3 regions of the Aeromicrobium sp. HA genome follow, and region 2 is predicted to be linked to each of the others. Evidence: predicted binding sites of a transcription regulator. Region 2 holds the regulator's gene; each other region holds the start of a gene.
What was found. Region 2 encodes HrcA, which represses chaperone genes, less so after heat shock. Its sites were predicted from a motif close to TTGGCACTCGNNNNNNNCGAGTGCCAA; they were not measured.
Positions count from the first base shown of each region.

Region 1: groES (co-chaperone GroES) is a predicted target of HrcA. The motif match lies at 911-937, and genes of this name have one in related genera.
Region 3: groL (chaperonin GroEL) is a predicted target of HrcA. The motif match lies at 1,309-1,335, and genes of this name have one in related genera.

Region 1 is NZ_CP114372.1:2,768,023-2,770,286, reverse strand. It holds gene O3S82_RS13685 (class I SAM-dependent methyltransferase) at 1-873, opposite strand, end outside; gene groES (co-chaperone GroES) at 1,017-1,310, shown strand; gene groL (chaperonin GroEL) at 1,342-2,264, shown strand, end outside.
Region 2 is NZ_CP114372.1:2,348,833-2,351,096, reverse strand. It holds gene O3S82_RS11580 (hypothetical protein) at 1-424, opposite strand, end outside; gene O3S82_RS11585 (DUF3097 domain-containing protein) at 1-3, opposite strand, end outside; gene hrcA (heat-inducible transcriptional repressor HrcA) at 538-1,554, shown strand; gene dnaJ (molecular chaperone DnaJ) at 1,589-2,264, shown strand, end outside.
Region 3 is NZ_CP114372.1:462,717-464,980, reverse strand. It holds gene groL (chaperonin GroEL) at 1-1,275, opposite strand, end outside; gene O3S82_RS02310 (cold-shock protein) at 1,393-1,596, opposite strand; gene O3S82_RS02305 (MoaD/ThiS family protein) at 1,696-1,974, opposite strand; gene thrC (threonine synthase) at 2,007-2,264, opposite strand, start outside.

The DNA of each region.
Region 1 (2,264 bases), 420 kb from region 2:
ACCGCCGAGGTCCTCGGCGAGCTCGGCCACGAGCCCGGCCCGGATCACGGCGTCGTCGGGCTCGACGAGATGCGACAGCAGCGGCCCGACCGTGGCCGGCGTGCCGCGCGCCACGAGGCTCACCCCGGCCGGGAGGACCGTGGCGACCCGGCCCTCGGGCGCCCCGAGACCGGCGCCCCACAGGCACGCCTCGACGAGGTCGCCACCGTGGGACACCCACTCGGCCTGCACGCCCGGCGGCACCGCGTCGTGCGCGATGCCCGGCATCACCTTCGCGACGGCCCGCCCGGCGAGCAGCCCCGTGACGAAGTCCCAGGGCGGCACGAGGGCGTCCAGCCGGAACGTGCGTCCCGCGCCGTCGCGACGGGCCGGGTCGACGAAGGCCACCTCGTCGGCTGCGACGGTGGTGGTCGTCGCGTCGCCGACCTCGACCGTGCCCTCCAGTCCGAGGGCGGCGAGGTTCGCGCGGGCGATCGCGGCGCGCACCTCGTCCTGCTCGACGCCGCGCACGGCCAGTCCGGCGCGGGCGCAGGCGATGAGGTCGCCGCCGATGCCGCAGCCGAGATCCACGACCCGGGTGGCGCCGAGGGCGACCAGCCGCGTGGCGCGGTGGTCGGCGACGGTCCGCCTCGTGGACTGCTCGAGCGCGTCGTGCGTGTAGTAGAGGTGGGCGGCGTCCGCGCCGAACTTCGCGACGGCCCGGCCGCGCAGGTGGTTCTGGGTGACGGCCGCGGCCACCAGCTCCACCGGGTGGTCGCGACGCAGGCGGGTGCCCAGGGCGAGGTCGGACTCGCGCCCGGCGCAGGCGGCCACCTCGGCCAACAGCGCCTGCCCGGCCGGCGTGGTCAGGGTGGCGAAGGTCTGGACGTCCACGCGCCCGAGTCTGCCACCGCGTGCCCCGGCTTCGGACCTAGCACTCTGTTGGGACGAGTGCCAGCCGGTGCTACGCTGACGACTGGCACTCCCAACGAGTGAGTGCCAACCGAACGTCTCTCATCGAAAGGGGAGGTCGACCAGTGTCGGTCACCATCAAGCCGCTCGAAGATCGCATCGTCATCAAGGCCGGAGAGGCCGAGCAGACCACCGCGTCGGGTCTCGTCATCCCCGACACCGCCAAGGAGAAGCCGCAGGAGGGCGAGGTCGTGGCCGTGGGCCCCGGTCGCGTCAGCGACAGCGGCGAGCGCATCCCCGTCGACGTGGCCGTCGGCGACAAGGTGCTCTTCAGCAAGTACGGCGGCACCGAGGTCAAGCACGGCGGCGAGGAGTTCCTCATCCTCAACGCCCGCGACGTCCTCGCCGTCATCGCCTGAGTCCACCCAAGCCAACCGTTAGGGAGCACTCGTGCCCAAGATTCTGGAATTCGACGAGGACGCACGCCGCGCCCTCGAACGCGGTGTCGACAAGCTCGCCGACACCGTCAAGGTGACCCTCGGCCCCAAGGGCCGCTACGTCGTCCTCGACAAGAAGTGGGGCGCCCCCACGATCACGAACGACGGCGTGTCCGTCGCGCGTGAGGTCGAGCTCGACGACCCCTTCGAGAACCTCGGCGCCCAGCTCGCCAAGGAAGTCGCCACCAAGACCAACGACGTCGCCGGTGACGGCACCACGACCGCCACGGTCCTGGCCCAGGCGATGGTCCACGAGGGCCTGCGCGCCGTCGCGGCCGGCGCCAACCCGGTCGGCCTCAAGAAGGGCATCGAGGCGGCCGTCGAGGCCGTCACGAACGAGCTGCACTCGCGCGCTCGCGCCGTCGACTCGGTCTCGGACATGTCCGCCGTCGCCACGGTCTCCAGCCGTGACGCGGTCATCGGCGAGCTCATCGCCGAGGCGTTCGACAAGGTCGGCAAGGACGGTGTCATCACCGTCGAGGAGTCCAACACCATGGGCACCGACCTCGAGTTCACCGAGGGCATGCAGTTCGACAAGGGCTACCTGTCGCCGTACATGGTCACCGACACCGAGCGCATGGAGGCCGTCCTCGACGATCCCTACATCCTCGTCAACCAGGGCAAGATCTCGGCCGTGTCCGACCTCCTGCCGCTGCTGGAGAAGGTCGTCCAGTCCGGCAAGGCCCTGTTCATCATCGCCGAGGACATCGAGGGCGAGGCCCTGTCCACGATCGTGGTGAACAAGATCCGCGGCACGTTCACGTCCGTGGCCGTCAAGGCGCCCGCGTTCGGCGATCGCCGCAAGGCCATGCTGCAGGACATCGCGACCCTCACCGGCGCGACCGTCGTGACGCCGGACGTCGGCCTCAAGCTCGA
Region 2 (2,264 bases):
CATGGCCGAACCACACGCCCAGGAGTCGCTGGTGGAAGTCCTCGACGTCGTCCTTCGTGCCGCTGTCGAGCGTGTCGCCGGCGATGAGGCCGATCGCGAGGTCGACCGCGGCGGGCCAGGTCTCGGGGACCTCGGCCGGTATCTCGTCGGTGACGAGAGCGCCGAGCGCGACCTCGGGCGCGTGACCGGGGCGGGTGACCACCATGACGAGCTCGCCGCCCTCGGGCCCATGGCCCAGGTGCGAGACCTCGACGAACGCCTCGCCGACGGCGCCGGCCCAGACCGACGCCATCGAGCCGCCGCGCGACTCGTGCGCGACGGTGGTGCCGTCGGGGGCGGTCACGGCGTAGGGGGTGTAGACCAGGACCTGGTCCCCGTCGACGACCTCGATCGCGCCGTCGGGGCGCACGGAGACCTCACTCACCCCGACAGGTTGCCATGTCCGCGGACGCCGTTCGTGCAGGCACACCGCCCTCGACGGCCTCGCTAGACTGGCACTGGTCAGGGTCGAGTGCCAGCAGCGTGGGAGGTGACAGCGTGATCGAGGACCGCCGGCTCAACGTCCTGCGAGCCATCGTCGAGGACTACGTCGCCACGCAGGAGCCCGTCGGCTCGAAGGCGCTGGTCGAGCGCCACCGCCTCGGCGTCTCGCCCGCCACGATCCGCAACGACATGGCCGCCCTGGAGGACGAGGGGTACCTCACCGCGCCGCACACCAGCGCCGGCCGGATCCCCACCGACAAGGGCTACCGGATGTTCGTCGACCGGCTCGCCGAGGTCAAGGCGCTGTCGGGCGCCGAGCGCCGCGCGATCGAGACCTTCCTGTCCGGCGCGATCGACGTCGACGACATCGTCATGCGCAGCGTGAAGATCCTCGCCCAGCTGACCAACCAGGTCGCGATCGTGCAGTACCCGTCGCTGACCCGGTCGACGGTGCGCCACGTCGAGCTCGTCGCGCTCGAGGGCTCGCGCGTGCTGATCGTGGTCATCACCAGCAGCGGCCGCGTCGAGCAGCGCATCGTCGAGCTCGCCCAGACCCCCGGCGAGGGCCTGTTGGGCGACCTCAAGTCGCGCCTCGTGCGGGCCACCCTCGGCGAGCGCCTGCCCGAGGCCTCGCTGCGCCTGGCCGAGCTGATCGACACGTTCGACGTCGACGACCGCCCCGTCGTCTCGGCGATCGTCACCACGCTGGCCAACACGTTCTCCAACGAGCGGTCCGACGAGCGCGTCGCGGTCGGTGGCACCGCCAACCTGGCCCGCTTCGGCGCCGACTTCGACACCGCCATCCGCCCCGTGCTGGAGGCGATGGAGGAGCAGGTCGTGCTGCTGCACCTGCTGGGCGAGGCCACGGTCGGCCCGCACGTGCGGATCGGCCGCGAGACCGGACGCGACGACCTGTCGGGCACGGCCGTCGTCTCCAGCACCTACGGACCCGACGGGGAGTCCTTCGCCCAGCTGGGCACGATGGGGCCGACCCGCATGGACTACCCCGCCACGATGGCCGCCGTCGGCGCCGTCGCCCGCTACGTCGGGCGAATCCTCGCCGACGGCTGAGCGCTCCACCTCGGACTGCGAAAGAGAAGAGATCTTGGACTACTACGAACTGCTGGGCGTGTCGCGCGAGGCGACCCCGGAGGAGCTGAAGAAGGCCTACCGCAAGGCGGCCCGCAAGTGGCACCCCGACGTGAGCGACGCCCCCGACGCCGCCGAGCGCTTCAAGGAGGTCACGACCGCCTACGAGGTGCTGTCCGACCCCCAGAAGCGGTCGATCTACGACCGTGGCGGCGACCCGCTGTCGGCCGGCGGCGGCATGGGCGGCGGCTTCGGCCAGGGCTTCAGCTTCGACGACATCATGGACGCGTTCTTCGGCCAGACGTCGTCGCGCGGCCCGCGCCCGCGCACCCAGCGTGGCCAGGACGCGCTGCTGCGCCTCTCGGTCAGCCTCGCCGAGGCGGCGTTCGGCGTCCAGCGCGAGATCAAGGTCGACACCGCGGTCACGTGCGAGGTCTGCGACGGCTCCGGCGCGAACGCCGGCTCCGAGCCGGTCACGTGCGGCACCTGCCACGGTCACGGCAGCGTCCACCACGTCCAGCGCTCGCTGCTCGGCGACATCCGCACCTCGCGCCCCTGCCCCACCTGCCACGGCTACGGCACCGTCATCCCCGACCCCTGCCGCGAGTGCAACGGCGAGGGCCGGGTCCGCTCGCGCCGCAGCCTGCAGGTCAACGTGCCGGCCGGTGTCGACGACGGCAACCGGATCCAGC
Region 3 (2,264 bases), 1.6 Mb from region 2:
GAACGCGGCCTTGCTGGCCTGGACGAGCGCGACACCGCCGCCGGGGACGATGCCCTCCTCGACGGCCGCCTTCGCGTTGCGGACGGCGTCCTCGATGCGGTGCTTGCGCTCCTTGAGCTCGACCTCGGTGGCCGCGCCGACCTTGATGACGGCCACGCCGCCGGCCAGCTTGGCGAGGCGCTCCTGGAGCTTCTCGCGGTCGTAGTCCGAGTCGCTGTTCTCGATCTCGGCCTTGATCTGGGCGACACGGCCCTGGATCTGGGCCTCGTCGCCGCCGCCCTCGACGATGGTGGTCTCGTCCTTGGACGTGACGACCTTGCGGGCGGTGCCGAGCAGCGTCAGATCGGCGTTCTCGAGCTTGAGGCCGACCTCCTCGCTGATGACCTCGCCACCGGTGAGGATCGCGATGTCGGTCAGCATCGCCTTGCGACGGTCACCGAAGCCGGGGGCCTTGATGGCGACCGACTTGAAGGTGCCCTTCAGCTTGTTGACGATGAGGGTGGCCAGGGCCTCGCCCTCGACGTCCTCGGCGATGATCGCCAGCGGCTTGCCGGTCTGCATGACCTTCTCCAGCACCGGGACCATGTCCTTCACGGTGCTGATCTTGCTGTTGACGATGAGGATGTACGGATCCTCGAGCACGGTCTCCATGCGCTCGGGATCGGTGACGAAGTAGCCCGACAGGTGGCCCTTGTCGAAGCGCATGCCCTCGGTGAGCTCGAGGTCCAGGCCGAAGGTGTTGGACTCCTCGACCGTGATGACGCCCTCCTTGCCGACCTTGTCCATGGCCTCGGCGATGATCTCGCCGACCGTGGTGTCCGCGGCCGAGATGGAGGCGGTGGAGGCGATCTGCTCCTTGGTCTCGACGTCCTTCGCCATGGCGAGCAGCTGCTCGCTGATGGCCTCGACGGCGATCTCGATGCCCTTCTTCAGGCCCATCGGGTTGGCGCCGGCCGCCACGTTGCGCAGACCCTCGCGCACGAGCGCCTGGGCCAGGACGGTGGCCGTCGTGGTGCCGTCGCCGGCGACGTCATCGGTCTTCTTGGCGACTTCCTTGACGAGCTCGGCGCCGATCTTCTCGTAGGGATCCTCGAGCTCGATCTCCTTGGCGATGGAGACGCCGTCGTTCGTGATCGTGGGGGCTCCCCACTTCTTCTCCAGGACGACGTTGCGGCCCTTCGGGCCGAGGGTGACCTTGACGGCGTCGGCGAGCTGGTTCATGCCCCGCTCGAGCCCGCGCCGGGCTTCTTCGTTGAATGCGATGGACTTGGCCATGGGTGCGTGTCTCCGACATAAGTAGAAGTGGAACTAGCACTCTCACTATACGAGTGCTAATCCCGCCCGTTCAAGCGACCCCGCACCCGAGGTCGGCCGAGGCCCCGGCCCCGATGCCTAGTGCAGCGGCTGGACGTTCTCGGCCTCGCGCCCCTTGGGGCCGTCGACCACCTCGAGCTCGACGTTCTGGCCGTCCTCGAGGGTCTTGAACCCGTTGATCGCGATCTTCGACCAGTGGACGAAGACGTCGTCCTGGCCGTCGACGGCGATGAAGCCGTACCCCTTGTCGGAGTTGAACCACTTGACGGTGCCATGCACCATGAGACCACCTGTTCTGCGGGGGAAGGCCCGCTGCCGGACCCGGGACCAGCGTATCGGCAGGCGCGTGAATCGCCTACGGCGGACTGGCCGAAAGCCTGCTCAGCAGCCGCCGGCGACCGCGGGGATCACCGAGATCTGGGTGCCGTCGGGGGTCTTGGTGTCGAGGCCGTCGGCGAAGCGCACGTCCTCCTCGGCCACGTACACGTTGACGAAGCGGCGCAGCTTGCCGTCCTCGTCGACGATGCGGGCCCGGATGCCGGGGTAGGCGGTCTCGAGCGAGTCGAGCACGGCGCTGAGGCGGTCGCCCTCGGCGCTGACCTGCGACTCGTCGTTCGTGTAGCTGCGCAGGATCGTGGGGATGCGGACGGACACGGCCATGGGGGCTCCTCGGGTGGTTTCGGTCGGACGGCTCAGGCGATGCCGGCCGCGGCGAAGGCGTCGTAGGTGGGGGCGATCGTGGCGCGCGGGCCGACGGAACCGGCGACCGCGTCGAGCGTCTTGAGGCCGTGACCGGTGTTGATCACGACGGTCTCGAGCTCGGGGTCCAGCTGGCCCGTCTCGACGAGCTTCCTCAGCACGGCCACGGTGGTGCCGCCGGCGGTCTCGGTGAAGATGCCCTCGGTGCGCGCGAGCAGGACGATCGCGTCGCGGATCTGGTCGTCGTCGAC